Regions from separate parts of the Cytobacillus sp. T106 genome, predicted to be linked through region 3. Evidence: riboswitches for the same ligand, from Rfam matches in the RefSeq annotation. Region 3 holds a riboswitch; each other region holds the start of a gene.

Region 1 (4,213 bases), on a different contig from region 3:
AGCAGAAAAAGAAAAAAGCTCTTCATTTGGCTAAACTGAAGAACTCTATATCAAAAATGAAACGCTGGGCAGCTCTTTCCCCGTCGAATTTCCGTCATAAATACTTGCTTTTAAAAGCAGAATACCGAAGGATTGCCAAGAGGGATTCCAATCTATTTAATATTTATGATGAAAGCATTCAGGAAGCCGAAAAGAACGGCTTCCTGCAGGATGCTGCCCTTGCAAATGAATGTGCAGGCCGATACTTTTCTGCGCAGGGATATAGCAGGATGGCAAGTTCCTTTTTCTCAGAAGCTTTTAAATGCTATCGGCTTTGGGGTGCAGAAGCCAAGGCTGATGATCTTCGGAAGAAGGTTAAAATTTCCTTACCGAAGGAACCGGAAACCAGTCATTCCATTCAGTTTGATGAGTATGCCCTTGTTTCCGCCGCCCAGAGCATATCCAGGGAAGTAGTGCTTGAAAATCTGCTGGCCCGGCTAATGGAGGTTACCATGCATTACAGCGGAGCAGACAGGGGGATTCTGCTCTTTAAACGGGATGGAATTTGGACGATCGGGGAGTATGCCGGTGGGGGTGAACGGCCAAAACGCTTCGAGCCGGTCCAAGGAAGAGAAATGCTGTCCGAACAGGCAATAGAACTTGCAGAGCTGAGCAGAGAAGGAATCATTCTTGATTATGCCTGTGAAAACAGTCTGATTTCAGGGGATCCTTATGTCAAAAGGATGCTGCTGAAGTCGCTCATTTGCCTGCCGATCCTGAATAAGGGTGAAGTAAAGGGTATGATGTACCTGGAAAACAACCAGATTTCGCATGCATTCACAAAAGAAAATCTCCGGGTTCTTGAATTGATTGCCTCTCAGGCAGCCATATCTTTGGAAAATGCAGATCTGTATGAGAGGATGGAAGCAAGGGTTGCCCGGCGGACCGAAGAGCTGAATGAAGCAAATATCCGCCTGGAGAGGGCCAATAAAGAACTCGACCGCTCAAGGCAGGCAAAGAACACTATATTATCAGACATCTCTCATGATTTAAGGTCTCCGCTTGCTGCCGTTAAGGGCTATATAGAAGCTGTGCAGGAGGGTATTGCCGAATCAGAAGAGCAAAAAAGAGAATTTCTTCAGCGAAGTGTCAGCCGCCTGAATGAACTGAATGTCCTGATCCGCGACTTGTTTGATCTTTCCCGTATGGAGGCTGGCCAAATACGGTTTGAGATGGATTATTTGCCCCTTGGCCAGATGCTGGTCAATATTAGGAAGCAATTTAAATTTGAAGCCGAAAAGAAAGGACTTTATTTTGTCCTGGATCTGGAAAACACGAATGTTGAGAATGTTCCGTTGGTGGAGGCAGATCCCGCCCGTCTGCTGCAGGCCTTCTCCAATCTGGTCTCAAACAGCATCAGGCATACAGAGACTGGCGGTTTGATCCTTAGCGCCAGGCTGGCATCCCAGGGCGGAAGTGTCAGGATATGCCTGTCAGATACCGGCAGCGGCATCCCGGCTGCAAGGCTTCCATTTATTTTTGACAGAAACTATACCAAGGCAAGCAGTAACAGCAGGACGGCCGGAAATGGCATCGGACTTTCGATTACAAGGGAAATCATCGCAAGGCATAATGGTAAAATTTGGGCCGAGAGCAATGAAGGAGAAGGGACTTCCGTTTTCATTGAACTGCCAATCTACCATTTTGCCGCAGAAATGGTTTAGTAAATGATTATCGCTTTACGCCGGGGACAAAAAAAGATACTATGTAATTGTCAATCTAATAAGCAACTACTGGGGGTGCCTGCGGAAAGCAGGCTGAGAGAAAAACTGGCCCGTTTTTTAACCCTTTGGACCTGATCTGGATGATGCCAGCGTAGGAAAGTAGCGAAGTGGAACTATTTGCTATATTTTTTATGCACAATTGCCAGGTCCTTTTCAGGGCCTGGCTTTTTTGCTGCTGAAAGGAGAAAAGGGAATGAATACAATAGAGATAGCAGTGATGCTGGAAAAGCTTAGGGCTGAAAAGCCGCTTGTACATAATATCACTAATATGGTTGTCACCAATTTTACCGCTAACGGCCTGCTGGCGCTGGGGGCATCGCCTGTCATGGCTCATGCTGCAGAAGAAGCTGCCGATATGGCCGGCATTGCAGGGGCGCTGGTCCTGAACATCGGCACTCTTACTTCCCCTGTGGTAAAATCTATGAAACTTGCGGGAGAATCAGCGGGCAGAAACTCAGTGCCGATCATCCTTGATCCGGTCGGGGCAGGTGCAACAGCTTACAGGACCGAAACAGGCAGAAACCTTCTCGAAGAGCTGCCGATCTCCATTTTGCGCGGCAATGCTGCCGAAATATCTCACCTTGCCGGAAAAGGAGGAGAAATTAAAGGTGTTGACGGCGGGGAAGCCGGCAACCCGGAAGAGACAGCCCTTCTTGCTGCAAAACTGTTCAACACCGTAACTGTTATTACAGGGAAGGAGGACATCATTTCTGATGGAATAACAGTTGTCCGGATCAGTGGCGGAAGCAGCCTCCTTACGAAAGTTACAGGAACGGGCTGCCTGCTGTCATCGGTGATAGGCGCTTTCCATGCAATTGAATCAGACTCACTGAAAGCCGCGGCGGCTGCGCTGGCTGTATACTCTGCAGCGGCAGAAATGGCTGCAGAAGCAGCGGGAAACAAAGGACCTGGAACCTTTCAAATAGAGCTGCTTAACAGCCTTGCCCTGCTTAAGGGTGAGGATCTTGAAAACAGGACGGACATTACTGTCCTCAAAGGAGAAATATAAATGAATATTAACAAAGCATTGACAATAGCGGGTTCGGACAGTGGAGGCGGAGCCGGAATCCAGGCTGACCTTAAGACCTTCCAGGAACTTGGTGTCTATGGCATGTCAGCACTGACAGCAATCACCGCTCAGAATACCACTGGCGTGCAGGCGGTCTTCCCGATGACGGCCGAAGCTGTAGGTAAACAGATAGAGAGCATTGGAAGCGACATGGGGACGGATGCTTTAAAAACGGGCATGCTTTTTGATGCAGACATCATTAAAGCTGTTTCTGCTGTTATCAGCCATTATCAATGGACAAAGGTGGTCGTCGATCCTGTGATGATTGCCAAGGGAGGGGCTAGCCTCCTGCAGGAAAGCGCCATGGCAGCCCTGAAGGAACATTTACTCCCGCTCGCACTAATCATCACCCCTAATATTCCTGAAGCAGAAGCAATAACCGGCATGAAAATCTCTTCTTTAGCCGAACGGAAAGAAGCAGCCAGGAGATTATGTGCGCTCGGCGCTCACAATGTAGTCATTAAAGGGGGGCATGAAACAGGAAATCAAGAAGCTGCTGCTGATTTGCTTTTTGATGGAAGCAGCTTTGATGTGTTTGAAGGCAGGAGGGTGGATACAGTCAATACCCATGGGACCGGCTGCACCTTTTCAGCAGCAATCACGGCAGGACTGGCGAAGGGGCTTTCTGTAAAGGAGAGTGTCCGGCTTGGAAAAGACTTCATCCAGGCAGCCATCGAAGATGATCTTCTCCTTGGGAGCGGCCACGGCCCGACAAACCACTGGGCATATAACAATAGACAGAAAGCAGAGGGCTTGGCATATGGCGCGAATTGACAGTCAAAGAATGAAAGAGCTGTTAAAGGTCTATTTTATCATGGGAAGCACGAACTGCACTAAGAATCCGGATATGGTTATGAAAGAGGCGATTAAAGGCGGGATCTCCCTTTTTCAGTACAGGGAGAAAGGGGCAGGATGTCTTGGCAGGCAAGAAAAATACGTGCTTGCAGAGCAGCTTCAGCGGATGTGCAGGACAGGGGGCATTCCTTTTATCATCAACGATGACATAGAACTGGCATGTGAAATCGGCGCAGACGGCGTCCATATTGGGCAGGAGGACGAGCCGGCCGAAGCAGTACGGGAGAAAATCGGGGATAAGATTTTGGGGGTATCTGCCCATACACTTGTGGAAGCGAACGAAGCTGTCAGGGCTGGCGCAGATTATCTGGGTCTTGGCCCCATCTATCCGACGTCAACAAAAGCAGATGCCAAGGCGGTTCAGGGAATGGCTCTCATACAGGAATTGAGAGAGTCTGCTATCACAATACCAGTTGTAGGAATAGGCGGAATCACACCGCACAATGCACGTGCTGTTATTCTGGCCGGGGCAGACGGCGTTTCTGTCATAACAAGCATCAGCCAGGCTGCAGATATAAAGGAAGCT
Region 2 (4,213 bases), on a different contig from region 3:
CACAGGCAAGGGGCCTTGTTTATGTGCTGCTGTTCATCATCTATTTTGCTGTCATCATGTATTCAAGCATGATTGCGATGGAAGTAGCTACGGAAAAATCTTCGCGTGTGATGGAAATCCTGATTTCAAGCGTTTCACCCATCAAGCAGATGTTCGCCAAAATTCTCGGGATCGCCTTGCTTAGCCTGACGCAGCTGTCGGTGCTGCTGCTGGTAGGCTACTTTTTCGTCAAGCGGAATCTTGAGTCGATGCAGGGAGGCTTCTTTGAATTCTTCGGATTCGGCGATATTCCGGCAGCCACTATCATGTATGCTGTAGTGTTCTTTATTCTCGGCTATCTCCTGTATGCCACACTTGCAGCTTTCCTGGGCTCGCTTGTCAGCAGGATCGAGGATGTCCAGCAGATGATCATGCCGATGACCATGCTCGTTGTAGCCGGCTTTATGATCGCGATCATCGGGCTGTCACAGCCGGAAAAAGCATTTGTGACCATCAGCTCCTATATCCCGTTCTTTACCCCGATGCTGATGTTCATGAGAGTAGGAATGCTCACCCTGCCGGTCTGGGAGCCGATAGCGGGGATTGGGATCCTGGTTGTGTCCATCCTGCTGCTCTCAATATTTGGAGCTAGGGTATACAAGGGCGGAGTGCTCATGTACGGAAAGTCCAATTCCTTCAAGGATATAAAAAAAGCTTTGCAGCTGTCTAAAAATAAATAGGCGGTCAATCAGCCCTGGCAAGCTTAATGAATAATTTCCGCCTATAAATGGGGCTGTTGATTTGCGTTCCAGGCACTCCGCTTTCCGCGGGGCGACGCTGAGCCTCCTCAGAGCAAGCTCTTGCGGGGTCTCAGCCTTGCCGCTATCTCCCGCAGGAGTCTGCGTGCCTTGCACTCCAATCAACAGGCTTAAATACTTAATGCCGCTGTTCCAATGTTCTAAAAAATAATGACTGCAGACAAACCCGATTTATATCAGGTTTGTCTGTTTTTTTATCCAAACAAAGAAGCAATCCCCTGATATCCAAAATAGATTCCGAAAAGAATAAGCGACAGTCCGGAAAGCATGCTGATGATGATGATCGCTTTTGAGGTCAGGAACCGCCTGAATCCGCTCGTCAGGCCTGCCACAAAAATGTCCCAAAGGCCCAGTCCGATAAAAATCATGAGGCTGTAGACAAGAAGCTGGCCTGTCCCAAAGGAGGACGCCGTTTTGGCCAAAACCGATCCGTAAATCCCCAGCCAAAACAAAATCGACAGCGGGCTTGAAACCGACATGATGAATCCGGTGAAAAAGCATTTGAACAGCGATTCTTTGCTCCGTATGTAAGTGACAGATATTTTATTGGCATTCATCATGCCTTCGATTCCGGAATAAAGAAGAATAAAACCGCCGAACAGCCACAGGAAGGTTTGAATCATAGGGGAGTCAAGGAATTGCACGAGTCCGAGATAGACGATCAGCATATAAACCCCGTCAGCGATCATCGATCCCGCGCCGACAATCCATGCGTGCCAAAATCCGTTTTTCAGCCCCTTTTCCAGCCTGACAGCATTGACAGGGCCGATCGGCGCCGCCAGTGAAAGTCCTAAAACGATATAGCTGATGTATATTCCAATGCTCAATGATATCACTCGCCTATTCAAGGATTAGCCCGGAAGGACTTGTACAATTTTATGCAGCAAACACAGAGGGTAGGACCGCAAATCTTAAAATCTCCAGCTTTGTGTTTTTGGAATAATATGAAATTAGTCTGTTCTCTTCCTGGTCGGCATATGGTATAGTAGCTTATGAAAATAGCATATTTTGGCACTGGGGGTGCCGGTAGAGGCCGGCTGAGAGTAAGACCCGTTTTTAGTCTTTGACCCTTTTATACCTGATCTGGTTCGTACCAGCGGAGGGAAGTGTAGATGGCTTTTATTTGTCATACATACGCGGACTCCTTTTGCAGGAGTCCGCTTTTTAGCTTCTGCAGAAGAAAGATGCGGCAGCTGTATGCCATTTTTTGGCCTGGCATGCCCCCGGTGCAATATGCAAGGGGGGTTTTTGCTGTGAAAAAATAAACGCATGAAAAAATAGTGTGCAGATAACTTGATGTTTTTATTTTGAAAAATGCAAGAAAGTTTCTATTAGATTTTATTCACTGCTGGGGGAGCTTTACAGGCTGAGAAAGGAAAATCCTAAACCCTTGGAACCTGATCTGATTAATGTCAGCGTAGGGAAGCAGCCGGCATGGCCTGCTTCCTCCGTAAAAAACTGCCCTGAGGCACAAAGATGGAGGAGGAAGAAGTATGAAAGATTTATATCAAATGAATAGACTGTTTTTTTCAGGAAGCCGGAAAGTATATGTAAACGGCATCAGGGACGATATAAAGGTCCCGGTCAGGGAAATAATCCAGGAAAGCTCGAGGACTGCTATTGGAACAGAGGACAATCCGCCTGTTTGTGTATATGACACGAGCGGCCCTTATTCTGATCCTGATTTTGAGATAGATATAACGAAAGGTTTGCCCCGGGTAAGGGAAGGCTGGATTGAGGAGCGGAAGGATGCGGAAGCTTATCAAGGCAGAGTGCAGAAGCCGGAGGATAACGGGCTTCGGGCCGGGACCGAAGTTTCTTATGCAGACATTTTCCCGAATAAAGCCCCCTTCCCTCTCAAGGCAAAAGAGGGCAGGAATGTGACTCAGCTGCATTATGCCCGGAAAGGGGTCATTACACCTGAAATGGAGTTCATCGCCATCAGGGAAAATCTGGATCCTGAATTCGTCAGGAGCGAGGTGGCAAGCGGAAGGGCGATCATTCCTGCCAATATCAATCACCCGGAGGCGGAACCGATGATCATCGGTCGCCATTTTCATGTGAAGGTCAATGCGAATATCGGCAATTCGGCTGTTTCTTCCTCCATCGCGGAAGAAGTGGAAAAAATGACCTGGGCAGTGCACTGGGGGGCAGATACGATTATGGATCTTTCGACCGGGAAGAACATCCATGAAACCCGTGAATGGGTCATCCGCAATTCTCCAGTTCCTGTTGGGACTGTACCGATTTATCAGGCACTTGAAAAGGTGAAGGGGATTGCCGGGGATCTGACCTGGGACATATACAGGGATACCTTGATAGAGCAGGCTGAACAGGGAGTGGATTATTTTACAATCCATGCAGGGGTGCTGCTCCGCTATATTCAGCTGACTGCCGAAAGGACGACAGGTATTGTATCCAGGGGAGGGTCGATCATGGCCCAATGGTGCCTCCAGCATCATAAAGAGAATTTCCTGTATACGCATTTTGAGGAAATCTGTGAAATTTTAAAAGCTTACGATATTTCCATCTCTCTCGGAGATGGGCTGCGTCCGGGTTCTATAGCAGATGCGAATGATGAGGCTCAATTTGCGGAGCTAGAAACGCTCGGAGAGTTAACTGAAATAGCCTGGAAGCATGATGTCCAGGTGATGATCGAGGGGCCGGGGCATGTTCCGATGCATAAGATCAAAGAAAATGTAGATAAGCAGATGGAAATTTGCAAGGAGGCGCCATTTTATACGCTTGGCCCACTGACGACAGATATAGCCCCGGGATATGATCATATTACATCCGCAATAGGAGCAGCGATGATCGGATGGTTTGGCACTAGTATGCTTTGCTATGTAACGCCAAAGGAGCATCTTGGGCTTCCGGATAAAAACGATGTCAGGGAAGGGGTCATTGCTTATAAAATTGCAGCTCATGCCGCAGATCTAGCCAAAGGCCATCCCGGTGCCCAGGTTCGGGACGATGCATTGTCAAAGGCCAGGTTCGATTTCAGGTGGAACGACCAGTTCAATTTATCCCTGGATCCTGAACGGGCGCGGGCATACCATGATGAAACCCTGCCGGCCGAGGGGGCAAAAACCGCCCATTTCTGTTCTATGTGCGGCCCTAAATTTTGTTCTATGCGCATTTCCAAGGATATCCGCCAGATGGCCAAAGGTCAGGGGAAAACCGTTTCAGAGGCAATTGAGGATACAATGGAGCAAAAAGCCGGGGAGTTTGCCAGCCGTGGCTCATCCATCTAGTGAACATAGAAGAAATACTGAAGTTTGGAAAATGGAAGAGCAGATCCTCAATATGCAGCAAAAGATCCGGGGGCTGGAAAAGCAAATTTCAGAGATACAGAGAAGCTGCTCCCATATCTATTATGAGGCAGATGGATACAGGACCTGCACAAAATGCCGCAA
Region 3 (4,213 bases):
GTATTATTACATGACAAAAATAAAAATAAATGGGGGTATAGGTATGTGGTTAATATTAGGGGTTTTTGCAATAGTATTAACTGTTATAAATCTTTCTTTGTATGCAGCAGGAAAGGATTATAAGCTTGCTATGGCGATGGCATTATCATTTACAGCATTAACAATTTGCGCAGATTACAGTTATTTAACTCGGTGGGTAAATGCGGAAGATTGGGCGGCTTTATCGGATGTAATACCTGGTATGGCAAGGGCATTTTGGTTTCTGACAATTGTTTCTATCTTGCTAAATATAGCACCTATATTCTTAGAACGAAAACGTAAGAAATAATGACTTATTATGTAAGTCTTTATGTATGACTAACGGGTAAAAAAGAACGCTTGGAATATCCATAATCCAAGCGTTTTTCTATGCTCTTGCATTGTTATTTATAGTGCTGAACAAAGTGCATCTTAGTGTATATTTTACCTTTTCTAACAGTGGAGTAACTATTTACCTTTTTGTTCATCCCTTTTCTAGTCTATAGCTGTAAGGGAAGCTTCCGGTTTGCCGCGTAGGCTTTTTCTTTGCCGCTGTGCCTGAAGGCGGGTAAACAGATAGCAGCCAAGGATGACGATCATGCCTCCGAGAAACTGGATTGCTTCAAGCTTTTCTCCGAGCAGCAGAAAAGCCAGGATCGCAGTGAAAACAGGGTTGAAATTCAGGAACACTCCTGCGGTGACAGCCCCGATTTTCTGGACCCCTTTATTCCAGAGCACCATGCATACAACGGTTGAAATGAGCCCGGTATAAAGCATGGATCCTGCAAAGGACAGATCAGGATTTTTGATTTGGAGATCAGAATAGCTGAATGGAAGCAGGATGGCCAATCCGAAGACCCCTGAATAAAAGGTCGACATGATCGGAGTAGTATATTTGCCGGCCCACTTGCCGAGGACTGAATAGATTCCCCAAATGCACACCGCTGCCATCATCCATAAATCCCCTTTATTAAACGTCAAAGACAGCAGCATTTCCAGATGGCCTTTGGTAAGGACAAGCAGGACGCCGAAGAGTGAAAACATCATGGTCAGAATCTGCGGCAGGTTAATCCTGTCTTTTAGAAAGAGTGCTGAAAAAACGGCGATTGAAATAGCGTTAAGCGTTGAAATCAGTCCGACATTTGTGGCCGTTGTTTCTTCCAGCGCCCAAAATTGAAAGATATTGAACAGCACTACACCTGTGATGCCCATCAGAATCAGCGGGACAAGCGATTTTGCAGGAGGCAGAAGCTTTTTTTCCTTCCGCAGCACGATAGGCAACAGGAAGATCACAGCAATGATCCATCTAAATGCGGTCAAGGCCACAGGGGAAGCATGCTCCACAAGCGACTTGCCTACAACAAAATTCCCGCCCCACAGCAGGGAGGTGAGAAGCATCAGGCATACATATAAAGCTGGCATAGGAGCAGCTCCTTCGATAGTTATTGAATTAATTTTAACATTTTCTCTTTGTGTTTTAATGATTATTTCGTACAATAGAGTAAATTTGAAATTTTATTAAGAGCAATTGTGTTTTTTGTGAATGAAATTAAATTAAGGATAGACTTAAACGGAGTTGGCGGAATAATCATAAGGAGGCTGTAAGATGGAATCGATTGTGAACAAGGTGCTGGATGACGTGGACTTAAAAATCCTTGATCTGCTCCAGAAGGATAGCCAAATAAGCAACGCTGAGCTTGCCAGGAGGGTCAGCCTGTCTGCCCCCGCCATTCATGGGAGGGTCAAGCGGCTCGAAAATGAAGGCTATATTGAGAAGCAGGTGGCAATTTTAAGCCAGGAAAAACTGGGCTTTGATCTGCTCTGCTTTATTTTCATCAGCACTAACATCCATCAGGCGGAAAAGCTGGAAGCACTGGAGGGCACGCTGGTGGATATGGCTGAGGTGCTGGAATGCCACTGCCTGACAGGAGAATATGATTATATCTTAAAAGTGGCCATCAAAGACCGGAAAGGGCTGGAACGGTTCATCCGAAAGCTGAATCAGCTCGGGATCACGAAGATACAGACAAGCCTCTCCTTGAGGGAAGTCAAATATTCAACGGTACTGCCGATTCTGCCTGACGGAGAAAAAACAGTCTGATTCAGATTTCGGGTTCTCCCTGCTGATCGTGTATGCTAAAATAAAAGAGAACAATTGAATAATAGAATTATCACTAGGGGAGCCTGCAAGAGGCTGAGATCAAGCATTTGAGACCCTTTGAACCTGATCTAGTTCATACTAGCGTAGGGAAGTGTGCCGAACGGTTATAAAAAGTACATATTTTTTTAGCCATAGATCATTAATCAGCCACTTTCCTGCGCAATGGGGAGTGGTTTTTTTGCGTCGTTTACAAGGTTGGCCCAGCAGGGATAAACTGCAGCTCCACGCCATTTCTGCAGGACAGCCGGCGGAGGAATTTATCAGGATAGCTTCAAGCATCTCGCGGAATGTGGACTATATTCATATCAGGGAGCATCACCTGACAGCGGCTGACATCTACGAGATGGGGAGAATTCTGCTGGAAAAGGGAGTCCCGGGGGAGCAGATCATCATTAATAACAGAGTGGATGCAGCGGCCGCATTGGGAGTGAAGGGAGTCCAGCTCGGCTATCACAGTCTTCCGGTACGGGAAGTGCGGATAACATTCCCTGGCCTGCTCATCGGAAAATCCGTCCACTCAATTGAAGAAGCTGTTCAGGCAGAAGAGGATGGCGCAGATTATGTCATGTATGGCCACTGTTTTCCGACCAGTTCCAAGCCAGGTATGGAGCCAAGGGGCCTCTCCAGCCTTGAGGAAATGACAGGAAGGCTTTCTATTCCGGTGATAGCGCTCGGGGGAATTTCTCCTGACAATATGGAACAGGTGATAAGGGCCGGAGCTTCAGGTGCTGCTGTACTCTCGGGAATTTTTAAAGCCGTCAGTCCGGAGGAGGCAGCCGGCGCATATAGGGTTGCACTGAACCGGGGAGGAGGCAGATATGAAGAAAGTTTATGATGTGATCATTGCCGGGGGCGGCATTATAGGGTGCTCTATCGCCTATCAGCAGGCGAAGCTTGGCAAGCAGGTGCTCATTCTGGAAAAAAGGGAGCTGTGTTCTGAAGCTTCTTCTGCCGCAGCCGGAATGCTCGGTGCCCAGGCAGAAATAGATGAGAATCTATCAATGCTGAAGCTGGCCCTGAAAAGCAGGGCCATGTTCCCTGACATCATCCAGGAGCTTGAGGATCTGACAGGAATCAGCATCGGCCTTGTTAATGAAGGAATGATAAAAATTGCTTGGGATGATGTAGAGGCAGAGGTCCTTAAGAAGCAGGTCAGATTCCATAAAGAATGGGACGGACAGGTAAGATGGATGGCTCAGGCAGAAATCTGCGAAAGGGAACCTCATCTCTCCCGGGGGCTCGCAGGCGGCATGCTGATTCCGAATGACGGCCAGCTGAATGCACCGAACCTGGCGCGTGCATTTGCGGTGGGGGCAATGGCCCGAGGTGCAGTTGTGCTGGAAGGGACGGAGATCGAAGACTTCATATTTGATAAAGAATCCGTCGAGGGTGTGATGACCAGCAAAGGAAGTTTTTATGGAGAAACCGTGATTGCTGCCGCAGGTGCCTGGACGGGAGAGCTGCTGAAAAAGGCAGATCTTGAGCTTCCTATTTTTCCTGTGAAAGGGGAGTGCCTCTCGGTCATTCCTGAAGGGCCTTTGATACGGTCGACGATCTTTTCCGATTCTGGCGGGTATCTTGTGCCCAAGAAGGATGGCCGCCTGATCATAGGTGCAACAAGCTATGAAAATGAGTTCAATCCTTCCGTTTCGTTTGGCGGAGTCAGGATGCTGGCCGAACGGGCCTATAAGCTGCTGCCCCAGCTCGCATCGGCACGGTGGGAAAAGGCATGGGCAGGAATCCGGCCGCAGACAGGTGACGGCCTTCCCTATATCGGCTGGCACCCGGCCTATAAGGGCCTGTTCATTGCAGCCGGCCATTACCGGAACGGCATCCTGCTCAGCCCAATCACGGGAAAAATGGTTTCTGATTCTATTGAAGGAACCGCAGCCGCAGAGGATAAGGAGCTTTACAGAGAATTTGAGATTGAGAGAGGTTTGAAAAAAGTGCAGGAGGGGTGGATTCGTTGAAGCTTCATGTGAATAGCAGTGATATCCTGGTGCCTGGCACCGTCAAGTCGGTAGGGGATTTACT
Region 4 (4,213 bases), on a different contig from region 3:
TTTGAAAGGGCCTTTCATGGAGAGATCCCACAAGGATAAATCCGGATGAAAGTTCTTACCCTTAGCATCAGGATTGGTCGTCCCACTGGTCATAAAGACTGCCTCCGCCTCTTCAGCCGGTTCGCAGGTTAGTGTCAGATCTTTAAAACCATGAACCGGCATAGGGGGAATTTCTTCCCATGTGTGCACTGTAAAGGGAGTCTTCCTTTTAGCCTGGCAAAAGTTTTTATAAAATAAGTTATTCTCATACTGATAGCTGAAAAGTTTAAGCGCCAGTCTGCCAAACCTCTCATCAGAATCTTTCCCTGCTTCGATAAAATCTTTAATTTCCGCTATCAAACTGATCGATTCTTTTTTCATCACTTGCCGCTCCTTTCTTAAACAGATTTGGGAGATTGACTAAAGACAGCTGAAGAAAGATGCTAGTGAATGCTCCGATTAAGATGCTGTTCGTCAGGAATGTCCCTGCAATTCCTGACGCATTCACAGCATATGAAGGCAGTGATATGGCCAGCAGCATGGAAAGCCCGACAATCATATAGTTGATTTGAGTAGCTTCCGCCTTTGCCAGAATCGAGATCCCTGTGAACACCAGCGTTGCGGCAGCCGGCAGGAAGATTCCGCCGACAACCGGGGCCGGCGTCAGAGCCAGGAGTTCGCCCGCTTTAGGCACAAGCCCGAGCACCAGGAAGATGACAGCAGCAGCCATGACCGGGTATCTTGAGCCAACCCCGGTCAAACGCAGCAGGCCGACATTCTGCGCATAAGCTGTCGTCGGAAATCCGCCGATCAACGCTGACACAAAAGAGCCCGCCGACTCTCCCGCAAAACCGCCGCGGATCCTTTTGGCTGTCAGCTCCGTTTTCAGCATCGCAGAGGACGCCTGATAAACGCCCATTGCCTCTATTACAGCCACAAGATACGCAATGAAAAAGGTCAGGAAGGCTGCCCATTCAAATGTAAGTCCATACGGAAGCAACTGTGGAAGGCCAAACCATGCACTTTCCTTGATCATGGCAAAATCAGCTTTTCCCAGCGAAAAAGCAAGTGCATCGCCTGCAATCAAAGCAATCAAAAACGAAAAAGACTTCCAAAGGCCTTTTCCGAACAAAGAAAGGCCAAGGACAATCAAAGCTGTTGTTATCGACAGCAGCAGGGTTGATGGACTGGCAAACCCTTCATCACCCGGAGAGCCTCCCAGAAATTCATGCAAAGTGAACCCGGCAAGCGAGATCCCGACTAAGAAAATGACGGTCCCGGAGATGACTGGTGTGAACAGGGCCCTCAAGCGCCCAAGCACCCCGGTTATTGATAAAAGGAACACAATGGCGGCACTCACCAGGATGCCCCCGGTTGCTGCAGCAAGCCCATTCGCCTTGCCGGCTGAAATCATAATTGCATCAAATGCAGCTGACGGTCCCTGAATGATCGGCAGGCGGACCAGCTTTGTCGCCTGTATAAAGGTGACAATACCGGCTGCAATGAAGATGCTGTTCACCATATTAGCCGATAATGCAAATGGCAGTCCGATCATAGCTGCCACAAAGATGGGATCCAGCCAGACATTCGAGACAAAAACGTGCTGGAGCCCATATAAAACGGTTTTTCCCGGCGGAAGCTTTTCTTCCAATCCTATTAATATCTCATCCGTGCTGGATTCTGTTCTTCTTTCGTCCATCTTCATTCTCCTCATCCTTTAAATTGACCTGTTCGAAAATCGGTGTCCGTTTTTTCTTCAGAATGGCCAAAATAATGATTCCCAGTAGGGCTCCGGCAGTCGAACTGAAGATAAAGAGCGGAATAAAGCCGAATAGTGCGGCCTTCTGCCCCATGATCATGGTGGCAAGCGGATATGAAAGGAGCGCACCGATGATGCCGGTGCCAATCACTTCCCCAGTAAAGGCCATCGACAGCTTTTTTGTCCTGCTGTAGAGAAGCGCTGCAAGCAGCGCACCTGCCATGCTCCCTGGAAAAGCAAATACTGAGCCGGTTCCCATTAGATTCCTGAGCAGCGATATACATAACGCCTGTGCCACGGTGTAATAAGGGCCAAGCAATACGGCTGACAGCACATTCAGCAGATGCTGGACCGGGAATACTTTTGTAAAGCCAAGCGGAATATACAGCATGCTGCCTGACAGCGTTCCCACTGCAGCCATCATTGCAGCAGCAGTTAATCTTTGTGTTTTACCCATACAAAAATCCCTCCATGCTAATTTGCACTGAGGGAATGGAGGCGGAGGGGTTAACATGCCGGCTCTTTGCCAGCCGCAGCATAAAATCCAGCACTTCCCTCCGCCGGCATAACCCGGATCAGGTATAAGGGTCAGGGCCGGAAAAGGCCCACTCTCAGCCGGACTCCTCCGGCTCCCCCAGTGCTTTTATGTATTAACTTATCTTGGATATAAGGCTGTTTAGACCTTTAACGGCCTGGCTTAGAGTTTTTAAAATGAAGTGCCGGCCATTTTACCGTTAATTCCTGCTGGTAAAGGAATCTATCAAGAAGGAACTGATATAGGCTTCCAATCAATTTTACGATTACTGCTCTTTTGATCCCCACTAAAAAAGCCCGGTCCCCATATGAAAGAAGGACCAGGCTTTTGCACACATAAAAAAAGTACTGTTGCTCATTCTACTTTCCTACGCTGGCATGATCCAGTTCAGGTCCAAAGGGTTAAAAAACATCGGTTTTCCTCTCAGCCCGCCTGTGCGGACACCCCTAGCAGTCACACAATATCCAATTAAGAATCATCATAACTTTGTTACTGTCAAAAGTAAAGACAATGTTTATTTCTTCCTGCGCCTGATCAAAAAGAAAGCTGCGCCAATAACAGCCGCCGCAATCAGCATATACACCACATTAGAATACATATCCAGATACCCCACTGCCGTTTCCCATGAATCACCAAAGGCCGCTCCAATATTTACAAGGATTGTATTCCAGATCAATGTGCCGATGACTGTAAATAGCAGAAACAGCGGAAAGTTCATTTTTGCCATCCCGGCAGGAATGGAAATCAGGCTTCTTACCAGCGGGATCATCCGGCATATCAGAATTGTCCAATAACCGTAGCGGTCAAACCATCCAAAAGCTTTATCTAAATCAGCCTTTTTCAGGCGGAGTATGCCTCCCCACCTGTCTATCATTCTCTCAAACCTGTTTCGGCTCAGTAAAAGGCCCGCCCCGTATAGCAAAGCAGCGCCCACTGTCGAGCCAAGGGTAGCCGCTGCAATCGTTCCAATAACAGTAATATTTGTTTGTGCCGTCATGAAGCCGCCAAATGTCAATATAATTTCAGACGGGATAGGGGGAAAAATGTTCTCAAGCGCAATCAGCAGGAAAATTCCTGCATATCCGAATTGTTCAATCACATCTTTAATCCAGTTCTCCATAATACCTCCCAAGACGAAAAAGCATATCAGTTAATTAACGTTAAATTCTGATTCCATCCCTTCAGGAAAAGGAGATTTCCTATAAGTTCAGGCCATTCAGATGAAATTAGAATAACTCATCCTGAAAAATAATCAAACAATAACTTGCACAAGACCAAAAACAAGAACATTCGTTCTTGAAGTGCATATGTTTTATGGAGACTCTTAATGAGGAGGATGTCCATGAAAGCTATCCCTGATGCTTTTGCCTGCATGGCACGTTATCTTATGGAGGATGATGAAGCATCTGCAGAATTGTGGAATAAAGTACTCCTTGCTGCTAAAAAAAACGGGTTGGGAAATGACGAGGAAGCTATATTGCCTGCTGCTGTAGAATCATTAAGGGTACTGATGAGGAAAATGAAATCATCCCAGCCTGCAAAAAGTCCTGCCGCTTATTTTTACGTTGTCATAGATCGCAAGCTAAAGCTGCTGAAGGTACATTTTTAATTTTGTTAAGAACTTACCTGAGCCGAAAAAAGATCCGCCAGTGATTAGGGGCGGATCTTCTCTTTTATGCGTAATTAAAATTGGGATGGAGGCGGTGTCTGTCCAGACGGCATTGTTCCATGAATATAAATCGGGCCTGGCGCCAAAATTGGTATCTGCCCCATCGGCTCCGGGTTTTCAATATATTCGAACTGCCCCTGTCCATCCATGCTCGGCCCTTTTGCCCATCGGCCTTCTGCACTGTCTGTCCCTTTTGAGCAGTTCATGAAGGAATAAGATACTTCCTGCTTTTCCTGCTGGCGGTTGAATGTGCCTGGCACAACCTTGCCGT

The links. A riboswitch is a leader RNA that binds a small molecule or an ion and turns the genes downstream of it on or off. The one in region 3 is predicted to bind thiamine pyrophosphate.
Region 1: it holds a riboswitch for thiamine pyrophosphate, as region 3 does, so the genes downstream of both, thiM (hydroxyethylthiazole kinase) here and ABU165_RS24245 (thiamine phosphate synthase) in region 3, are expected to answer to the same signal.
Region 2: it holds a riboswitch for thiamine pyrophosphate, as region 3 does, so the genes downstream of both, thiC (phosphomethylpyrimidine synthase ThiC) here and ABU165_RS24245 (thiamine phosphate synthase) in region 3, are expected to answer to the same signal.
Region 4: it holds a riboswitch for thiamine pyrophosphate, as region 3 does, so the genes downstream of both, thiW (energy coupling factor transporter S component ThiW) here and ABU165_RS24245 (thiamine phosphate synthase) in region 3, are expected to answer to the same signal.

The regions. Positions count from the first base shown of each region.
Region 1 covers NZ_JBEUMK010000007.1:18,659-22,871, forward strand. The annotation lists gene ABU165_RS13870 (AAA family ATPase) at 1-1,703, shown strand, start outside; TPP riboswitch at 1,765-1,878, shown strand; gene thiM (hydroxyethylthiazole kinase) at 1,957-2,772, shown strand; gene thiD (bifunctional hydroxymethylpyrimidine kinase/phosphomethylpyrimidine kinase) at 2,773-3,606, shown strand; gene thiE (thiamine phosphate synthase) at 3,593-4,213, shown strand, end outside.
Region 2 covers NZ_JBEUMK010000005.1:65,615-69,827, reverse strand. The annotation lists gene ABU165_RS11875 (ABC transporter permease) at 1-719, shown strand, start outside; gene ABU165_RS11870 (LysE family transporter) at 992-1,624, opposite strand; TPP riboswitch at 1,804-1,919, shown strand; TPP riboswitch at 2,138-2,238, shown strand; gene thiC (phosphomethylpyrimidine synthase ThiC) at 2,291-4,051, shown strand.
Region 3 covers NZ_JBEUMK010000025.1:38,645-42,857, forward strand. The annotation lists gene ABU165_RS24230 (hypothetical protein) at 44-328, shown strand; gene ABU165_RS24235 (DMT family transporter) at 514-1,440, opposite strand; gene ABU165_RS24240 (Lrp/AsnC family transcriptional regulator) at 1,625-2,119, shown strand; TPP riboswitch at 2,185-2,286, shown strand; gene ABU165_RS24245 (thiamine phosphate synthase) at 2,349-3,014, shown strand; gene thiO (glycine oxidase ThiO) at 2,998-4,149, shown strand; gene thiS (sulfur carrier protein ThiS) at 4,146-4,213, shown strand, end outside.
Region 4 covers NZ_JBEUMK010000006.1:193,544-197,756, reverse strand. The annotation lists gene ABU165_RS13625 (LuxE/PaaK family acyltransferase) at 1-360, opposite strand, end outside; gene ABU165_RS13620 (solute carrier family 23 protein) at 323-1,678, opposite strand; gene thiW (energy coupling factor transporter S component ThiW) at 1,644-2,195, opposite strand; TPP riboswitch at 2,274-2,384, opposite strand; TPP riboswitch at 2,621-2,731, opposite strand; gene ABU165_RS13610 (DedA family protein) at 2,788-3,393, opposite strand; gene ABU165_RS13605 (hypothetical protein) at 3,616-3,882, shown strand; gene ABU165_RS13600 (manganese catalase) at 3,957-4,213, opposite strand, start outside.